DNA from 3 places in the Alteromonas sp. G4i13 genome. Region 1 is predicted to be linked to each of the others. Evidence: predicted binding sites of a transcription regulator. Region 1 holds the regulator's gene; each other region holds the start of a gene.
What was found. The regulator sigma-54, encoded in region 1, starts transcription at its own class of promoters, with help from an activator protein. The targets are predictions, from matches to a motif close to GTTGGCACGNNNNTNGNNT.

Region 1 (6,965 bases):
GTAAAACGTATCCGTATTCTCAGGTAGCTCGCCTTTTAAGCGGATATAGCGCAGAACCACGTCAATGGTCACATCGGGACGTAATGTGATGGTGTCGGTGTTCATGATGAAACCAGCGGTTTCTTCACCGTAAGACAGCGCTTGCTCTGCGCGCACGCGATCTTGTGCATCCATCGAGTCTAGAATGTCGGCCAATACTGGCTCGGGAAGGCTGCTTAGCGTCTCTGCTAAGTCATCGGTATCCATCTCTTCAAGTGCGTCAACCACATTAGCGGGAAGCATTTTTGTAATGATACCGTTTCGAACATCGTCAGACAGTTCTTCTAAAATGTCGCCGTGAAAGTCACCATCAATGAGCTCCCATAATTCGTCACGGGTTCTGCTAGGGCTAGATTCAAGAATGTGGGCGACGTCTGAAGGCGGTAATTCAAGCAGAAGCTTACGTACAGATACGAATTGACCGTTGGTCAACGCAGCGTTGAGTGCGCGTAACTGAGTTTGTACGTATTTAGAAACAAGCGCTTCTGCCATAAGGCGTTATTCCTACAAGCTAAAAGATGAACAATGCAGGCCATAGAGCCTAAGTGGGCGTAGAATATCGCAATTATGATGAGTCTGTCATGATAATTGCGTAGGTTTTGCGCGGGATTTTAAGATAACTGCGCTAAGTGTTGATTAATTGGTCAATGGATTGGGCAAGTAAGACTATTCGTCTTCGTTAAATCTGCCCTCAATAAGCTCTTCAATAGCTGCAAGTGCATCAACAGCATCACTGCCGTCCACAATCACGTCTACCTGTTCACCTTGATGGCTTTCAAGCATCATTAATCCCAATACACTGCTTGCGTCTGCTTCTTTATCGCCTTTTTTTAAGATGATTTTAGCGTCGAATTGATTAGCCAGTTTAACCAGTTGGGTCGCCGCTCTTGCATGCAACCCTAACTTATTGACGATAGTTAGCGTTTTTTGAATAGTCATTACTGATTCAGCTCTCTATGGCGAATTTGTACATCAGGGTGTATTTCACTGAAGGTTTTCGACAGGGTCTGTGCGATATAAACCGAACGGTGTTGGCCACCAGTACAGCCAATCGCTACGGTTACGTAACTTCTGTTATTGCGCTCTAAATGAGGCAGCCATGTCGTTATTAAATTCTGAATTTGCCAAATGAACTTGGTCACTACAGGCTGCGACCCCAAAAATACTTCTACTGGCGCGTCTAATCCGGTCAGATGTTTAAGGTCCGGCTCCCAGTGGGGGTTAGGTAAAAAGCGGGCATCAAAAACGTAATCCGCATCTTTAGGAATACCGTGCTTAAAGCCAAACGACTCGAACACAAGCACAAGGCGTGAGCTTTTCTTACCCAAGATACGCTCTCGAATTAACTCTGCCAGTTGGTGAATGGTAAGCTTATCAGTGTCTAAATATAAATCTGCGCGTTCAGCAATAGGAGCAAGTAGGGCTGACTCGGCTTTAATGGCTTCTGAAAGCGATTTATTAAGCTTGGCGAGAGGGTGAAGACGACGTGTTTCGCTAAAACGCTTAACCAGTACATCATCGCTCGCGTCAATGTAAACAATGGTCATCGACCACGAAGAAGGCAGGTAGTCTAGAATTTCTACCAAATCGTCAGGATTTTTAGGTAAGTTTCTCACATCGATACTTACCGCAACCTGATCGTACTCGTCAACAACTGTATGGGTTAAGGTGGGAAGTAAGTTTACCGGGATATTATCAACACAGTAATAACCTAAATCTTCCAATGCGCGAAGTGCGACAGACTTACCAGACCCCGAACGACCACTGATTATTATCAGCTTCACCTACTTTCTCCCTAATACTCTGGTTTTATCACATACGCGTTGTTGAATTAGGCGCCTACTAAACGGTTAATAGGCGCTTAATGTTTAACTTAATGCAGATAGAATATCGTCGCTTGTCGTTGCGCGACGTATTGCTTTAATCGTTTCTTTGTCGCTTAGTTTACCAGCCACGGTGGCCAGCGTTTGAAGGTGTCCTTCGGTCTGTTCCTCGGGAACGAGTAGCGCAAAAAAGATGTCTACGGGTTTCTCGTCAAGGGCGTCAAAGTCGATTGCTGGCGTGCTGGTTACAACAATGGCAATCACTTTCTCAAGGCCCGGCAGGCGCCCGTGGGGCAGGGCGATACCATTGCCAATGCCTGTACTACCCATACGCTCTCGAGCCATCAAACTGTTAAGTACCGTTGCCTGATCAATGTTCTCGTTTTGCTTGGCAGCGATATCAGCGATGATCTCAAGAATTCGCTTTTTACTATTACACTGAACCGCACACTCGGTGCGGTCCAGACTTACGATGGCTTGTATATCCATGCTTAATTAACTACTAATGTTTTTTCAGTTTTTCCTTATGCTTGATTACCTGCCGGTCGAGTTTATCAACCATGCTGTCAATCGCCGCATACATGTCGGTATTTTCTGAGGATGCGAATACTTCAGCGCCACTTAAATGAACGGTCGCTTCGGCTTTTTGATTTAATTTTTCAACGTTCAGGATGACATGCACATTAGAAATGTGATCAAAGTGACGTTCAAGTTTGCTGAACTTCGTATCGACATAATTACGCAAAGAGTCGGTGATTTCGACATGATGACCAGTAAGGTTGATTTGCATATTTCGTCTTCCTTATATTATTAAGCCCGATTAAATAAGGCTTTTGCGTTGGTTCGACGGCGGGATCGACAACGATTCCCGGTACTTTGCTATTGTTCGCCGGGCAACTTTAATGCCTTGTTCGGCCAACAATGAAGCAATCTTGCTATCACTTAGCGGCTTGCTAGGCTTTTCAGCGGCCACTAATTTCTTGATCAATGCACGAATCGCTGTAGATGAACATTCACCACCAGACTCTGTTGCAACGTGGCTTGAGAAGAAATACTTCAATTCGAAGATTCCACGTGGCGTATGCATGTACTTTTGCGTTGTCACTCGCGAAATAGTGGATTCGTGCATATCTACCATTTCTGCGACATCATTTAGCACCATTGGTTTCATCATTTCCGGGCCGTGCTCAAAAAAGCCCATTTGCTGCTGCACAATGCAGTTTGCAACCTTCATTAAGGTTTCGTTACGAGATTCAAGGCTCTTTATGAACCACTTAGCCTCTTGCATGTGTGAGCGGATGAATTGTGAATCGCTACTATTCTTGGCACGGCGACTCATTGCTGCGTATTGTTGATTTACGCTTAACTTAGGCAGACTGTCGGGGTTCAGCTCAACCACCCAACGGCCATTTTTCTTGGTTACTGAGACATCAGGAATAACGTACTCAGGCTCTTTAGTAACTAAAGCACTACCTGGGCGAGGATTCAAGGTTTGCAGTAAACGCATTGCCTCGCGTAGCTGATCTTCTTTCAATCGGCTTTTACGCATAAGCGTACGATAGTCTTTGCTGCTCAGTAAGTCAGAGTACTCTTCAATCAGTTGCTTTGCTTCAGCAAGCCACGGTGTGTCTTCTGAAAATTGGCGCAATTGCACCATCAAACATTCTTGTGGAGAGCGTGAGCCAGAACCAATAGGGTCGAACATCTGAATGCGCTTTAGCACACATTCTATTTCGTCCATTTCAATTGGCTCTTCCATATCATCATCGTTGACCGCTTCTAAAATATCATCAAGGGTAACGGTTAAATAACCTGACTCGTCAATAGAGTCGATGATTGCTGTAGCGATTGCGCGATCGGTATCCGAGAAATGGGTAAGGCGCATTTGCCAAAGAAGGTGCTCTTGAATATCTTCAGTAGTCTCACCTTGGAAGATTTGCTCGTCGTCATTGGATGGACCCGGAGCAGGCGAAGATGAAGCAGAGTAGTATTCGTCCCATGTGCTGTCGATTGGCAGCTCATCGGGAAGATCGTTTTTCTCAAGTGCATCGCCGGCTTCTAGTGTGTCACTAGATGCAGAAGCAGTGGCCTCAGAGCCGCTGTCATCGTTGTCGATATTGTTCTTTTCTAGTTGCGGCTCGTCATTACCTTCTTCAACTTCTAATAGCGGATTAGAATCGAGCGCTTCTTGGATCTCTTGTTGAAGATCAAGTGTAGAAAGCTGCAGCAGTTTAATGGCCTGCTGAAGCTGTGGTGTCATGGTAAGTTGTTGGCTAAATTTTAGCTGTAAAGATGGTTTCATCTACGTCTTATTTAAATGCTCTAAATTGAATATACCAGAGCGAAACTGAAAAATGACAATTCGGTTACATTAACTATAGCCTGAATTGTTCGCCTAGGTATACATCCCTTACTTTTTGATTACTTAAAACCTGTTCCGCCGTTCCTTGCGCAATAAGCTCGCCATGACTCACAATGTACGCCTTTTCACAAACATCCAATGTCTCTCGTACGTTATGGTCCGTGATAAGGATTCCAATCCCCCTATCGCGAAGATGTTGTATTATCTTCTTTATATCATTAACTGATATTGGATCAACACCAGCAAATGGTTCATCTAACAAAATAAATTGCGGTTTTGCTGCCAGAGCGCGGGCAATCTCAACGCGACGGCGTTCGCCCCCTGACAAACTCATCCCCGTACTATTACGTATATGGTTAATATTAAATTCATCAAGTAGCGCATCAGCTTCTTCTTCTTGCTGTTGTGAATTTAAATCTTTACGGGTTTGCAAAATGGCCATGATATTTTCATGTACCGTGAGCTTTCTGAAAATAGAGGCTTCCTGCGGTAGGTAGCCTATTCCGCGGCGTGCACGCTCGTGCATGGGCTGATGAGTTAGCTCATTGTCGTCAATTTCAATCTTGCCTTTATCCAAATTCACTAAACCAACAATCATGTAGAATGTGGTGGTCTTACCAGCGCCATTTGGGCCAAGAAGACCGACAATTTGACCCGTTGAGACAGACAGGCTTACATCTCGTACAACCTGTCTTGACTTGTAAGCCTTAGCAAGATTTTTAGCGCTCAAAGTTGCCATTGCTATTCATTGCCCTCGTTGTCTTTTTTGTCTTTCTTAGACGAAGTTTTGCGAATGGTCTCAGGTGTGAATACTGTGGTCACTCGACCCTCACCATCCTTACCTGCGCCGCCAGTCGCTAGCAATTGCTCGGTAATCATATCGAACGTGATGTTGTCACCCTGTACTTTACTGGTGTCTTGTTTCAACTCTGCGTTTCCAGCAAGAGAAATCGTTCGGTTCACCACTTCATAGCGTATTTCATTAGCTTTTGCCGAAACTGGCGTGCCGTCTTCCAATTGCTGGGAATAGCTTGCAGGCTTTCCTCTAGCAATAAATATTTCACGACCACCACCGTCAGTGGCAATTACTTCCACTTCGTCAGCTTCAATAACCAAAGAGCCTTGAGTTATGAGTACGTCGTCTTTGTACAACGCGGTTTTATTTTTACCGTCGATAAACTGGGTGTTCGAGCCTATTTTTATGGGCTGCGAAAAATCATCTTCACTGGCGTGTACCGCACCGCTAGCGATGGCAAGCAATAAACTAGTTGCTAGGGGAATAAGTGGTTTGTACATGATCTAAAAGCTCGTATTCTTGTGTGCGTAAATTCGCGTTAAACCCATTACTTAAAATGACATATTGGGTGCCCAGTATTTCAACGGGTTGGTCAGATGTCATTTGCTTGGTTTCTAAATTAATTTGAATGTACTCGGTCGATATACTTCTGACAAAGTCATCGCCAGTTTGGTTCTCAATATTAACTTGGTTTTCCAGCTGGATTAGCTCGTTATTGTATAGTGTACCTTCATCAGCGGTTACCACCCATGGTGATGACGCGTTTTCTGTATAAAGGGTGTATTTAGGTTGCTGAAACAATACAAAGCCAAGCTGGTCGTAATGCTCCATCGACTCTGCAAATACTTTGTGATTTAACTCACCGTCTTGATTGTACAGCGTAGTGGTTAGATTTTTTGCTTTGTAGGCGGGCTTTAGCGCATCGTTTTCACGATTCCCCTGCGTTTCAGGCTGCTCTTCCATCCACGTAGGGATGTACATCAGCATCGCCAGAATAAATAGCGCCGATATACTTAATCCTAAGCGATTAAAGCCAAACAGGCTCATACACTAGCTCCAAAAATCTCATTTGTTACCCCTTTGGCCTGCAAAATGGTATCCGATATTTCTCGGACCGCGCCAAACCCACCGGGAAGGGTCGTAATCCAGTTTGCTTGTTTTGCTACGTAAGGATGGGCATCGGCAACCGCAATTTTAACCGCAACGTGCTTGTACATACCCGTATCTGGCATGTCATCACCTACCGCAGCCACTTCGTCAGTGTTTAACTCAAGGCGTTTCATCAGGTCACTAAGCGCGTCTGCTTTATTCTCTTCGCCTTGAATTATATGTGCAACATTCAGTGCCTTCATTCTATTTTCAACAATGGCAGAGCGACGTCCAGTAATAACCGCGACATTCACTCCATTGCTCACTAGCGCTTTTACACCATATCCATCACGGGTATGGAATGCTTTAAGTTCTTCACCGTCGTTACCTAAATAAATTCGGCCATCTGAGAACACACCATCAACGTCGCATACCAGCAACTTTATCTTGGCTAGTTTAGCGAAAAGCGAGTCATTTATTTCCGTGTACAAGGTGGTTGTCATTTAAAGCACTCCTGCTTTTAGTAGCATATGCATGTTAAATGCCCCAACAGGTTTGCGCTTATCGTCAGTAACCATTAACGCACTAATTTTATGGGTTTCCATCAAATTCAGGGCTTCTACAGCCAGCTGACCTGCGGTGGTAGTCTTGCCGCCTTTAGTCATTACTTCTTTCACTGTCGCACTGTGTACGTCTACGCGGGCATCGAGAATTCGTCGTAGGTCGCCATCCGTAAAGACGCCTGTCAGCGTACCGTCTGCCGCTATCACGCCTGTCATACCCAACCCCTTTTTAGATATTTCCAGCAGTGCGTCAGCAACAGAAGCACTGGCATGGACAAGGGGGATATCACTGC
Region 2 (6,965 bases), on a different contig from region 1:
TTACTCGACGCATGCGCGACTGCGTGGATCGGCGTTAATAACCTGAATCAGCGCATCAGCGGACGCACCAAATGGCAAGTAAACGGACTAGAAAAACTCACTCGAGATGATTGGTATCTCGTTGTTGCTAACCATCAATCTTGGGTCGATATTTTAGTTCTTCAACGTGTATTTAACCGAAGAATCCCATTTTTGAAGTTTTTCCTCAAAAAAGAGCTTATCTATGTTCCCATTTTAGGTCTGGCTTGGTGGGCACTCGATTTTCCATTTATGCGCAGGTATTCCAAATCATTTTTGGCTAAAAATCCACATTTGAAAGGAAAGGATATGGAAACCACGCGCCAAGCGTGTGAGAAATTTAGAAATAAGCCTGTAAGTATTATGAATTTTGTTGAAGGCACCCGCTTTACGCAAGCCAAGCACGACAAGCAGGCCTCGCCTTTCACTCATTTACTTAAGCCTAAAGCAGGCGGCATAGCATTCGTTTTGTCTGCGATGGGCGATCATTTGCATAAACTTATTGATGTCACAATTGATTACCCTAACGGCGTACCGTCTTTCTGGGACTTCGTTAGTGGTAAGGTTCGTGATATTCGTGTGAATATCAACGTAATGCCCATCAAAGACATTATGGAAAACGGCATTTTCAACGACGATTATTTTGATGATCCGCAAGTTCGAGCCCGTTTTCAGACGTGGTTGAATGAGCGCTGGCATGCCAAAGATCAACTTTTAGATTCACTAAACGCAACACAGAAACCATTATGATTCGCGCAGTACTCGCTCCTTTTATTTTCGTATTACACACTTCACTACAAATCCTCAATCTTGCGTTGTGGGGAGGCCTAATTATCTTACTGGGCTTGGTAAAACTTATTATGCCTAACGGAAAGATAAGAACGGCATGGAATAAAGTGATGCACGGGCTAATGTTTAGCTTCGGACGGGTCAGCGTTCTCATGATACGCTTGTTCAACCGCGTCGATATTGAGTGTTCGGTACACGGCGAACTGTCAAAAGACCGTTGGTATCTGATTATTGCCAATCATTTAAGCTACCTCGACATTATTCTGCTCATTGAATTCGCAACGAACCGCATTCCTGCACCCAAATTTTTCCTTAAGAAAGAGCTTATTTGGCTGCCATTTGTCGGACTGGGTGCCTGGGCGCTTGATATGCCGTTCATGCACAGATACACCCGTGCTTATTTAGAAAAGCACCCAGAGAAAAAAGGAAAGGATCTCGAAACCACCAAAGCGTATTGTGAGAAGTTTAGAACGGTGCCCACAACGGTCATTAACTTTGTAGAGGGGACTCGATTTACTTCGTTGAAGCATCTGTCAAAGCAAAGTCCCTATGAAAACCTCCTGCCCCCCAAAGCCGGCGGCGTTTCCTTTACACTCTCAGCTATGGGCGAATTATTTACCAACGTGTTAGATATCTCACTGCTCTACCCGGAAAATAAGCGTCATCCTATGATGGCAATGCTTAGCGGTCAGATGTCAAAAATCGTGATCGATGTGAACGTTACGCCGGTACCTGAATTACAACAGCATTCAGAACGCACTGAGTCTGAGTTTCGTCTTTATTTCCAAAACTGGTTGAACGGTCTATGGGAAAATAAAGACAACCGTATAAAGAAAATGTTGGAGTCGTAATTAATGGAAGTCAGTGCTTCAGTACGCGATAACTTTATTCACATAGTTAATGATATTTTCCCGAATCTTACTACTGAAGATCCGCTGTATAACGTCATCGCACTAAGTAGTATTTTAGTGGTGTCGGCGATAATCTATATTATCGCAAGGCTATTGGTGCGCCCCCAGATAGCCAGTTGGGTATACAAATCCAATAATCTCTGGGACAACGCCTTGCAGCAGCACGGATTTTTCCGTCGCTTAATGCACCTGTTTCCTGCCCTGTTTATTTACCTAACTACACCAGTACTTATTAGCGATGAAGCCGTGATGCACGGTATGGTGATAAAGAGCGCTCAGCTATACATGCTATATAGCGGCCTTCTTGCCTTATATGCCATGTTGAGCACAGTGGAAGACGTTTATAACGCCTCAGCGCTTGCTAAACGCGCACCTATCACTGGCTTTATTCAAGTCACTAAGCTCGCTTTTGCAATCATCACCATACTATTAAGTATTTCTTTGATTGTAGACAGAAGCCCGCTACTTATTGTGTCTGGCTTAACCGCCATTGCCGCTGTTTTACTATTGATATTCAGAGACACCATTCTGGGCTTTGTTGCCGGCATTCAAATAGCCGCAAACCGCATGTTTAATACAGGCGACTGGATTGCCATGCCTAAGTATGAAGTAGATGGTGAAATACTCGAGATAGGCCTTACCAACGTCAAAGTACAGAACTGGGATAAAACCATTTCTACGCTGCCGACTTACAGCCTTACTACAGAAGCAGTTAAGAACTGGCGCGGTATGCAAGAGTCTGGCGGACGCAGAATTAAGCGCGCCATTTATATTGATGTGCACTCTATTAAACTTTGTGACAACGATATGCTAGAGCGCTTTTCGAAAATTCGCTATATCAACGAATATATCGATAAGAAGAAAAATGAACTCCGCGCTTATCACCGAGATTACTCCATTGATGAGTCGGATCTGCTAAACAGCCGTCGCCTTACCAACATCGGCACTTTTAGAGCTTATTTAGAGGCATACTTGCGCAAGCACCCGGATATAAACCAAGAACTGACCCTAATGGTTAGGCAGCTACCGCCTAATGAGCTTGGTTTACCTTTAGAAATTTACTGCTTCAGCGCACAAAAGGAATGGGTGAGGTACGAAAAAGTACAGGCGGATATTTTCGACCACGTTATGGCTATGCTGGATTTGTTCGATTTACGCGCTTATCAACGTGATGGACATTTGTCGCTGCTTGCCCATCGCGAACAAAGCGCTTATAGAAACAGTCCTGAAAGCGACAATGCGCCTGAAGATGCTCAGGAGAAGAGCGAACCTAATCGATAAGGCAGTGATGAATAAAGACTTGTTCAAGACGAAAAAAAACCGGCTGAGATAGCCGGTTTTTTTAATGCTTATCGCTTAAGCCAATGCGTAGGCCATCAGTAAGCAAAGTACTAAACCAGTAACGCCAAAAAAACCGTACTCGATTTTTTCCTGCATACCTTCAGCACCTGCTTTAGCAGTCATAAAGCCCATAACGATGCTGCTTAGCCCTAGCGTAAAGGCAATTAGCGCAACACCAAACATAATTGCATTAATCCAATCAGCCATTGTGATAACCCCTTAAAAATATTGGCGGTATTATGCACCAATAAATAAGATTTAACCATGCTTGGATTGGCTTAAATGTACCGCTATTGATATTAATTGATCTTAGTCAAAACTACTAATTAGTTGGTAATCTCACTAAATAATGTATTTAGCAGAGCATAAAGAAATCATCAAATATCACTAACCATTTGAAAGATATAGACTTTAAATATTGGCAAGGCCATTGCTCTACCTTAGGTATAACAGCGAGTATCGTTAGCGTCTATCTGACAGTGACACTACAACGCATTGCAGTTTGCTTCGAGCACTTTCGTTAACGCGTCACACGTAAATTAAGGAATAAACAATGTCTAAGAAACTATTACTTTCAGTTGCCCTTACCAGTGCTTTAATGAGCGGCCACGCATTTGCGCATGACAGCAGCTTTCAAAACAACAGTTGTGACATGGAGCTTGATGGTCATATTCAATATTACCAAGGTGACCTAACGGTACAGATGGACAATGGCTCAGTGATGACGATTGACTCCCATCACAATATGACCATTAACGGTGAATCAGTATCGCTTGACAGCGAACAACAGCGCTGGGTAAGTGAATATTACAACAACATTGATATCGCCATCCCTATGACCTTGAATATCGCCAGTGAAGGGCTGCAAATTGCCAATGTGGCAGTAACTGAAGTATTTACTGAACTGTTAGGCGGCGATCAAATGGGTGATGATTTTCGTGAACTGTTCGACTCACTTGAAACCAAACTAAACACTTCATTCTATGATGACGCAGGCAATATTCGCGTTGATTCAACTAAATTCGATGAGCCAGGTTGGTTTGACGAAAGCTGGGAGCAAGAATTCGAAGCGCAAATTGAGTCTTTAATCAGTGAGTCTATGGGTAGAATTCTTATCGCCGTAGGAACACAAATGTTGTGGGAAGGCGGTGATATGTCTGAGTTTGAGCAAAAGATGGAGCGCTGGGGTGAAGATTTAGAATATCGCTTAGAAAGCCAAGCGGCTGCGCTAGAAGAAAAAGGTGATGCATTGTGTAAGGTACTGAAGAAAGCGGATTATGCCGAAGGCAAGATGCAGGCATCCATATCGGGGCTAGATGACTTGAACCTGCTAGATATTGATCAAGACAACCACCATGACCACAACGACGAAATGAAAATGTAGTTGGAAAATTCAGCGAACTAAACGCGCAGAGCGAAACGACTTACAACTCTAACCACTCACCTTAGAAAACCGACTGTAACCCAGTCGGTTTTTCATTTTTACAGTTAACGACAACCGCCCTTCAATTAATGTACTCTTAAGCCATAAACAAAGGGGTATTTAATCGATGACTCAAAATGTAGTAATTAGTGGCTACGGTTGGTTAGCCAGCTATGTGGGCAAAGCACTTTCAGGTAAGGTCAATATTGTTGGTACCACTCGAAGCCAACAGAAACGTCTCGCGTTAAAAGAGCAAGGTATCACCGCAATTGAATATGCCCTAGGCGAAGATACATCAGCGCTTTGTAACTACTTGCCAAACGCTACCTTGTTGCTAAATATTCCCCCTGGCAGGAGAAACACAGATCTCGCGTCATACACCAACAATATGCTGCAGTTGATAGACGCAGCCATCAATGTAAAGGTAGCGCATATTGTGTTTATCAGCACCACGTCGGTTTACGGCGATGCAACAAATGAGGTAGTGTCCGAAGTCAGCACTACACAGCCGCAAACAGCCTCGGCCAAAGCCCACGTGACTATTGAAGACTATTTATTGTCTAAACGAGGTCAGGTTGATATCAGTATTGTTCGCCTAGCCGGTTTAGTAGGCCCAGACCGCCACCCCGCCCGCTCGTTAAGTGGAAAACAGTTAGATGCAGGAAATAAGCGAATAAACCTTGTACATGTGTACGACATTGTATCTGCGTTGACGACCATCATTTGTGGCAAGCCGCTTAACGATGTTATTCACCTTTGCAGCTTGTCTCACCCTAAGCGCGGTATTTATTACGTGGATGCAGCGAAGGCGATGGATATTGATGCCCCGCACTTTTCTGATACTGAAGCAGAACCTGCTGGCAAGGTGATTGACGCCGCACAAAGCTGGGCAAGGCTAAATGTAACGCCAGTGTACGGTGACCCCTATCGCATGTTTTAGGCTTTACACTTAGTGAAAATACATACTCTGACACAAACAAAAACGGCAAGCTTTAGGCTTGCCGTTTTTAAGTTGAGCTCGCTGCTAGCTCACGTCATTTCATGTAAAACCTGACTATCCGAATAGGCTCAACCCGAAGTATTTTACCGCTACCGTGTTTACAAAAATCACGAGTAAAATAAGTGGAATAAAGGTTTTCAGCGATATATCCACGTATTTTTCAAACCAACTACCTTTGTAACCACTGCTGCCCTCTTCCAAAGAAGCATTGAAGTTTGCACTCTTCCAACGATAAATAACAAACAAACAAATTAGCAAGCCGTTTAAAGGCAAAATCGTGTCGTAGAACACATCGTAAATGACATCAAATAGTGATTTATCTGCGCCAGCGTAGTGCATAAACGACGTAAGCATATCAACTTTACCGAATGACAACGCACTTAGGATGGCTAGCAAAATCATAATGCTTCCTAGCGACCCAAGCGCCCATTTACGGCTTACACCTTTTTCATCCATAAGCGCCGCAACAGGTACTTCAAAAATAGACACTAGCGACGTAATTGCCGCAAAGAACACTAATAAGAAGAACAAGCTAGCGACAATCGATGCGCCCATATATCCAATCGAGTCTTGTAACGCTAGAAAGATACTAGGCAGGTAAGTAAAAATCATGCCCACTGACGATTCACTTAAATCATCAGGGTTAATGTCTGGGTTAAAAGAGAAGATGGCTGGAAGGATCATCAAACCCGCAGTGAACGCCACGGCTGTATCCGTCAACGCCACCAGCTTGGCAGCGCTCGGTACATCTGCACGCTTATCAATGTAGCTCCCGTAGGTGATAAGAATACCCATGCCCAACGATAGAGAGAAAAAGGCCTGCGATAGCGCACCATTCACCACTTCAGCAGTGATTTTTGAAAACTCAGGAACAATGTAGAACTCAACGCCAGCCATCGCATTTTCGCGGGTTAATACGAAGATAACGAGACCGATTAGCATCACGAAAAGCGCAGGCATGAGCAGCTTTGCCGCTTTTTCTATCCCTTCTTTTACACCGCCTTGAAGGATGAGGTAGACCACACCAACAACGGCCGCCATATATAAAAAGATAGCTTCTGAGTTAATAAACAGCCCAAAGGTTTCTGGGTTAGCTAACTTGTCTAGATTTCCGCTTACTGCTTCGAACAAATAGCCGAAAAGCCACACAGTAATAACCATGTAGAAAACGGCAATCATGAATGGCGTAGCAATAGCTAGCCACCCCGCGACTTTCCATTTCTTTTCATTACCGCTTATATCACTGTATGCACCAAGCGGGTCTTTTTTAGCATGGCGACCTACTGACATTTCCGCCAGCATTACCGGTAAACAAATGGCAAAAACGAAAATAGCGTACATTAAAAGAAATGCACCACCGCCATTTTTAGCTGCACCGACAGGAAACCCTACCAAATTACCTATGCCTACCGCAGAACCTGCAGCTGCCAAAATAAAACCTATGCGCGATCCGAACTGTTCTCTGGCCCCGCTCATATCCCTT
Region 3 (6,965 bases), on a different contig from region 1:
TATGCGTTAGATAGTATTGATAATGCGATATCTCGTGATGAATACGACCCGTCAAGCAGTGACGATATTTCGTCTTTACGGTTGCAGGCGAGTCGACTTGAACACTTACTTCAGGTAATGCCTGCGGGCGTTATCGTTATAGACGGCAAAGGGATCGTACGCCAAGCCAATGAACAAGCGAAAGCACTGTTAGGTGAACCGCTGGAAGAGGAAGTGTGGCGAAGTATTATCACGCGCTCATTTAAGCCCCGCGCTGACGACGGCCACGAAGTCTCACTTGTTGACGGTCGCCGAGTGAAGCTTTCTATCACGCCATTAGAAAATGAGCCTGGGCAATTAATTGTTATTACCGACTTAACCGAAACGCGGCAGCTGCAAGCACGCGTGAGTCATATGCAGCGCCTGTCTTCTCTCGGAAAAATGGTGGCATCCCTTGCTCACCAAATTCGTACGCCTCTTTCTGCGGCCATGCTCTATGCGTCTAATTTAACGCGCAAAGGCTTGGGACAAGAAGCACAAACTCAATTTGCAAACAAGCTAACTGACAGGCTTAAAGAGCTAGAGAGTCAGGTTAACGACATGCTGCTGTTCGCTAAGTCAGGGGAAGAACAAGTGGTCAGCCAAATTAGCTTGGGAGAGTTGTTTACTTCAATTGAAGGCAGTGCCCAAACCATGACGGCTCAAGCACAGCAAACGCTAACTTTTAGTGGCTTCGATAAAAACGTATCTATTACCGGTAATCTTACAGCGCTTCAAGGCGCGTTATTAAACCTTGTTCACAACGCGAGCCAAGTTACTCCGAAAGGGGAGTGCGTACACGTAGAAACTGCAGTGTCTGATAAACGTTTGCATGTGGCTATTATAGATAAAGGTCCTGGCGTACCGGATAAACTCAAAAACAAAATTTTTGAACCGTTTTTCACAACTAAAACTCATGGCACGGGCCTTGGCCTTGCGGTGGTTAAATCCGTCGTAAACGCCCACAACGGTTTGCTTAGCGTATCAAATATGCCAGAAGGTGGGGCGTGCTTTAGTGTGTCTTTGCCGTGTGTTGTGAATGCTCAATCTTCACAAACATTGACTCATGTTGCGTAGGTCATAGGAGAGAATAATGTCTAAAACTACCATTTTAATTGTTGAAGATGACGCAGGATTACGCGAAGCACTCCTAGACACCCTTCTGTTAGGTAACTATGAGGTTGTTGCCGCTGACTGTGCTGAAGAAGCGTTAATGGTGCTGTCTTCGCGCTCCGTCGACTTAGTGGTAAGCGATATTCAAATGGGCGAAATGAGCGGTTTAACGCTACTTAAAAGTATCAAGACCAAGTACCCCAATATGCCGGTGCTATTGATGACAGCCTATGCCACTATTGATGATGCCGTGCAGGCAATGCGCGATGGCGCAACAGATTATCTATCAAAACCGTTTGCCCCTGAAGTACTGCTTAATTTAGTGGGACGCTACGCGCCTGCACAAAAAATAGAGTCACGCACGCCTATTGTTGCTGACCCTTCTAGCTTGAAGTTACTTGAGCTTTCTCGCAAAGTCGCGAAGTCCGACGCCACTGTGATGGTAATGGGACCAAGCGGTTCGGGTAAAGAAGTGCTGTCTCGCTATATTCACGATCAGTCGCCGCGCAGTGAAGCGCCATTTGTCGCCATCAACTGTGCAGCCATACCAGAGAATATGCTAGAAGCGACCTTGTTTGGTTACGAAAAAGGTGCGTTCACCGGCGCAATCCAAGCTTGCCCGGGTAAATTTGAACAAGCCCAAGACGGTACGCTGTTACTTGATGAAATAACCGAGATGGATTTGGCGCTTCAAGCTAAACTGCTACGCGTGTTACAAGAGCGCGAAGTAGAGCGTCTTGGCGGACGTAAAACGGTTAAGCTCAACGTCCGTGTTATTGCTACAAGTAACAGAGATTTGAGAAAAGCAGTGGATGCGGGAGAGTTCAGAGAAGATTTGTACTACCGCTTAAATGTATTCCCTATTGAGTGGCGCCCGCTTTCGGAACGTCCGGGTGATATTGTCCCTCTTGCCGAACACCTGGTTCAGCGTCACGCTAGTTCTCAAGGGCTGGGTACTATCAGGTTAAGCGCAGCAGCACGCAATAAGCTATCACAATACAGCTGGCCAGGGAACGTTCGCGAACTAGAAAACGTGGTTCAAAGGGCGCTTATTTTATGTGAACACAATGAAATCGACGCCAGCGATTTAATGATTGACGAAGACATGACTGCACCTGTTGAAACACTGCAAGAGCATGTTGAAGAAAATAGGCTAGGGTCTGAGCTGCGCTACCAAGAACATCAAATTATCCTCGATACATTGGTGTCGTGTAACGGCAAGCGTAAAGATGTGGCAGAAAAGCTCGGCATTAGTCCAAGAACCCTTCGTTACAAATTAGCGCGCATGCGCGAAGACGGTATTGAAGTGCCCGCATAAGGTCGCTTTCTACACTTTCGGTTTCCTCGTCCTTATCCGTCGCCTTTGTAGTAAAGAAGGCGGCGGTTTTTTGTTGCTCACACTAAATCAAACGCCATAAATTTGGCTAACCCTCTTATTTTTGATTTATCTTATTGATATATATTGTTTTTTAAAGTTGGCAAGCCCTTTGCTAAATCCCCTCTATACATAAGTTATACGCCGATGTTCAGGCGGTCTCGAAAAAGCACTAGGAGTGGTTATGGACGTTAAAGCCAATAGTTTGTATCAAGAAATGCAGAACATGATTGGGCAAACTCGTCTTCAAGTTAATGAGCCTCAACAGCAGCCGCTTAGTGAAGTTAATAGCTCGGCAAGTGATTTCTCGACCATGCTAAAGAATGCGGTAGATGGTGTAAACGGCATGCAGCTCGAATCTAAAGACGCGCAGCAGCGTTTTGAAATGGGCGACCCTAACTTAAGTCTAGCTCAAGTTATGCTGACGAAAGAAAAGGCGGGCATTGCTTTTGAAGCCACTGTTCAAGTACGTAACAAAGTACTTGAAGCCTATAAAACAATAATGAATATGCCGGTGTAGGTGGAGTAGGTTATGGCTGAAGCTACAGGTACAAACCTTACGGTTCCTGATCAAAATCAAGCAGTGGACAATGAGCCAGAAAACAAATCTGGTTTTATGGACACTTTAGGTAGCGCAGATATGATGCGCCAAATGGCCCTTGTGGTTGTTTTGGTAATCTGCGTCGCCATCGCTATTTTTATTCTTATCTGGTCGCAAGAACCTGATTACCGTCCACTTGCGAAAATGGAAACCCAAGAGCTTATTGAAACTCTCGATTATATGGATGCAAACCAAATCGACTATAAGCTTGAAGGCAATATTGTTTACGTGAGAAGTGACGAATTCCAAAACATCCGTTTAGGCATGACCCGCCAAGGGCTAACAAAGGCCTCTGATGCCGGTACCGATATCATTATGCAGGATATGGGGTTTGGTGTGAGCCAGCGTGTTGAGATGGAACGTTTAAAACACGCCCGCGAGCAACAAATCGCGGCTACCATCGAAGATATCGCAAGCATTCAAAAAGCCCGTGTCTTGTTAGCTATGCCTAAAGAGAACGTATTTGCGCGAAGAGAGAAGAAAGCGTCGGCAACCGTTGTGCTAACGGCTAAGCGCGGTGCCGTTATTGCAGGTGAAGAGGTTGATGCTGTTGTCGATATCGTTGCGTCTGCAGTTCAAAACATGGAGCCGTCTAAGGTAACAGTAACAGACAGCAATGGTCGTCTGCTGAACTCAGGCTCTCAAGATTCTATGAGTGCTCGTGCCAGAAAAGAATACGAGATTGAGCGCCAGCGTGAGCAAGAGTACTTAGAAAAAATTGACGCGATACTGATTCCAGTATTGGGCATAGGTAACTACACAGCACAAGCTGACGTTACCATGGACTTTACAGCTATGGAACAAACACAGCGTAGCTACAACCCTGATTTACCTGCGGTTCGCAGTGAAATGATAATGGAAGAAAACAGCGTAGGTGGAGGTGTTGGCGGTATTCCTGGTGCACTGTCTAATCAGCCTCCGTTAGATTCTAATATTCCAGAAAATGCTGTGGGCGGCAGTCAACAAACTATGCCGGGGCGCACAGCGAAAGAATCAACACGCAACTACGAACTTGATACCACTATCAGTCATACCAAGAAACAGACAGGGGTTATTCGCAGATTAAGTGTATCTGTGGCGGTGGACTATACCCAAGTTGCGGGTGAAGACGGTGCGATGACGCCAACACCGCGTAAACAAGAAGAGATTCTCAACATACGTAGGCTTTTACAGGGCGGCATTGGCTTTGACGTTACCCGTGGTGATTCGTTAGAAGTTGTAAGCGTGCCCTTTACTCGGATGGACGCAGGGGAAATTGAAGACGCGCCTATTTGGGAGCAGCCCGGATTTCTACCAATTCTTAAGCTAGTTGTTGGTGGCTTGGTTATAATAGTGCTTATCATCTTCGTGATTCGTCCTATGCTACGTCGTCTTATTAATCCTGATGAGTCGAACGACGCCGATGAATTTGATGCAGACGAGGGCTTAGATTTAGGCGACGACACCATTAGCATGTTAACGTCTGACTTTGACGAAGGACAGGTAGGTTTTGCGCCAGATGGTTCACTCATGCTGCCTGACCTGCACAAAGATGAAGATGTACTTAAAGCTGTACGTGCCCTTGTGGCCAATGAACCTGAGTTATCAGCCCAAGTCGTGAAGGGCTGGTTAATGCAAGACGAGTAGTGAGATAAGATTATGGCTGAAGAACTTGCCAATGTTGACGAGCCGTCATACGACGTCAGTAAATTAGAAGGCGTAGAAAAAGCGGCCATCTTGCTGCTGAGTCTTTCTGAAGAAGACGCCGCCCAGATATTGAAACACTTAGAGCCCAAGCAAGTACAAAAGCTCGGTACTGAAATGGCAAAAGTGGACGATATGACGCAAACCAAAATTACGGCGGTTCATAAGCACTTTATCGAAGAAATTCAGAATTACAGTACCATTGGCTTCCAAAGCCAAGACTTTGTTAAACGTGCGCTAACAGCCGCGTTAGGTGAAGATAAGGCGGCAAACCTAATTGATCAAATCCTGATGGGAAGCGGTGCAAAAGGCCTAGACTCATTGAAGTGGATGGATTCTAAGCAAGTAGCCAGCATTATTCGCAATGAGCACCCGCAGATTCAAACTATCGTATTGTCTTATTTAGAGCCTGAACAAAGTGCTGAAATATTGGCGCAGTTCCCTGAAAAAGTGCGACTCGACTTGCTAATGCGTATAGCAAATCTAGAGGAAGTTCAGCCGGCTGCACTACAAGAGCTGAACGAAATCATGGAGAAACAGTTTGCAGGTCAAGCGGGTACACAAGCAGCCAAAATGGGCGGCTTGAAGTCTGCAGCGAACATTATGAACTACCTAGATACCGCGATAGAAGGTCAGTTGATGGATGCTATTCGCGAGCAAGACGAAGAGATGAGCCAGCAAATTCAAGACCTGATGTTTGTATTCGACAATTTAGTCGATGTAGACGACAAGGGTATTCAGGCCATACTGCGCGAAGTACAGCAAGACGCGCTGCTTAAAGCCATTAAAGGTGCTGACGAAGAGCTCAAAGACAAAATTATGCGCAACATGTCTAAGCGTGCTGCTGAAATGCTTAATGATGATTTGGAAGCGCTCGGTCCTGTGCGTATTAGTGAAGTGGAAACAGCGCAGAAAGAGATCCTTTCTGTTGCCCGTCGACTTTCTGACTCTGGTGAAATCATGCTTGGTGGTGGCGGTGGCGAAGAGTTCCTGTAGGAACGCTAGTCCCGTCACTCATTTAGCCTAGGTAAATATATGACTGCCAAAAAAAGTTTCAGCGAAAACGAAGTAAATGAAGCTAAAAAATGGGACCTACCTTTCGTTGATGACCCCACTGCACCCCGAGAAAACGAGCCGACCAACGCGTTAAACAAACGTTCGGACTGGAAGTATGAACCGCCTGAAGTTGAGGAAGAGATTAAGCCGCCTACCGCTGAAGAAATAGAAGCTATACGTCAGGCTGCTTATGATGAAGGTTATCAGGAAGGTAAAGAAAAAGGTTTTGAAGAAGGAAAAGCGCAAGGCCTTGAAGCAGGTTTAGCGGAAGGTAAAGAGCAAGGTCACACCGAAGGACTTGAACAAGGGCTTGAAGAAGGCCGCCAGCAAATGACGGCACAAGCCGAAGTGTGGCAAATGCTTGCTGAAAAATTTCACGACCCACTCTCGCAAGCCAACGATGAAACCCGAGATCAATTGGTAAAACTCGCCGTTACTCTTGCAAAAGCAGTTATTAAAACAGAGGTAAGTACTAACCAACAGGTTATAATGCAGGCGTTAAGCGAAGGTATTAAGGCGCTACCAATTAATCAAGCTGACTATCAAATTCATATGAATCCTGAAGATATTGAATTGGTAAAAGAGCATTTTGGTGAAGAGGAAATTACCAAAAAAGGCTGGAATTTGGTTGAAGCAACAGCAATGGAACGCGGTGGCTGTGACATTACCACTGTGCAAAATGCCGTAGATGTGTCGATTGAGCGTCGATGCCGCGACGTTATCGATAAGTTTCTTTTAAACCAAGGTTTATCTAATGACTAGCCCTTGGCATGCCCATTTTGAATCACTTACTAAACAAGTGACATCGCCACCCGTTGTTGCAGCGGGAAAATTAGTTCGGGGCATAGGGCTTACCCTTGAAGCTGTAGGTTGCCAGCTGCCGGTGGGCAGTCAATGTTTAGTGCAAACCATTGAAGGCGAAATAGAAGCTGAAGTAGTTGGCTTTGGTGATGATATTACCTATTTGATGCCCACTGAAGCGGTTCGCGGTATTGTGCCAGGGAGTCGCGTTATGCCGTTAAACCGGCAAAGCGGTTTGCCGGTAGGTATGGGACTGTTGGGTCGTGTGGTCGATGGCAACGGTCAGCCCCTTGACGGACTGGGTGAAATTAATGCCGA

Region 2: the regulator sigma-54 is predicted to act here: its motif matches at 3,477-3,495, upstream of ACFI6J_RS15900 (DUF2884 family protein).
Region 3: the regulator sigma-54 is predicted to act here: its motif matches at 2,606-2,624, upstream of fliE (flagellar hook-basal body complex protein FliE).

Annotation. Positions count from the first base shown of each region.
Region 1 is NZ_JBHNYX010000027.1:36,871-43,835, forward strand. It holds gene mgtE (magnesium transporter) at 1-531, opposite strand, end outside; gene ACFI6J_RS13885 (HPr family phosphocarrier protein) at 706-978, opposite strand; gene rapZ (RNase adapter RapZ) at 978-1,823, opposite strand; gene ptsN (PTS IIA-like nitrogen regulatory protein PtsN) at 1,908-2,351, opposite strand; gene hpf (ribosome hibernation promoting factor) at 2,365-2,652, opposite strand; gene ACFI6J_RS13905 (RNA polymerase factor sigma-54) at 2,683-4,164, opposite strand; gene lptB (LPS export ABC transporter ATP-binding protein) at 4,238-4,963, opposite strand; gene lptA (lipopolysaccharide transport periplasmic protein LptA) at 4,966-5,520, opposite strand; gene lptC (LPS export ABC transporter periplasmic protein LptC) at 5,489-6,067, opposite strand; gene kdsC (3-deoxy-manno-octulosonate-8-phosphatase KdsC) at 6,064-6,612, opposite strand; gene ACFI6J_RS13930 (KpsF/GutQ family sugar-phosphate isomerase) at 6,613-6,965, opposite strand, start outside.
Region 2 is NZ_JBHNYX010000035.1:8,039-15,003, forward strand. It holds gene ACFI6J_RS15880 (acyltransferase) at 1-768, shown strand, start outside; gene ACFI6J_RS15885 (acyltransferase) at 765-1,658, shown strand; gene ACFI6J_RS15890 (mechanosensitive ion channel family protein) at 1,662-2,999, shown strand; gene ACFI6J_RS15895 (hypothetical protein) at 3,075-3,266, opposite strand; gene ACFI6J_RS15900 (DUF2884 family protein) at 3,613-4,443, shown strand; gene ACFI6J_RS15905 (NAD-dependent epimerase/dehydratase family protein) at 4,610-5,422, shown strand; gene ACFI6J_RS15910 (sodium-dependent transporter) at 5,537-6,958, opposite strand.
Region 3 is NZ_JBHNYX010000001.1:165,694-172,658, forward strand. It holds gene ACFI6J_RS00775 (sensor histidine kinase) at 1-1,095, shown strand, start outside; gene ACFI6J_RS00780 (sigma-54-dependent transcriptional regulator) at 1,112-2,449, shown strand; gene fliE (flagellar hook-basal body complex protein FliE) at 2,691-3,026, shown strand; gene fliF (flagellar basal-body MS-ring/collar protein FliF) at 3,039-4,733, shown strand; gene fliG (flagellar motor switch protein FliG) at 4,746-5,786, shown strand; gene fliH (flagellar assembly protein FliH) at 5,826-6,608, shown strand; gene fliI (flagellar protein export ATPase FliI) at 6,601-6,965, shown strand, end outside.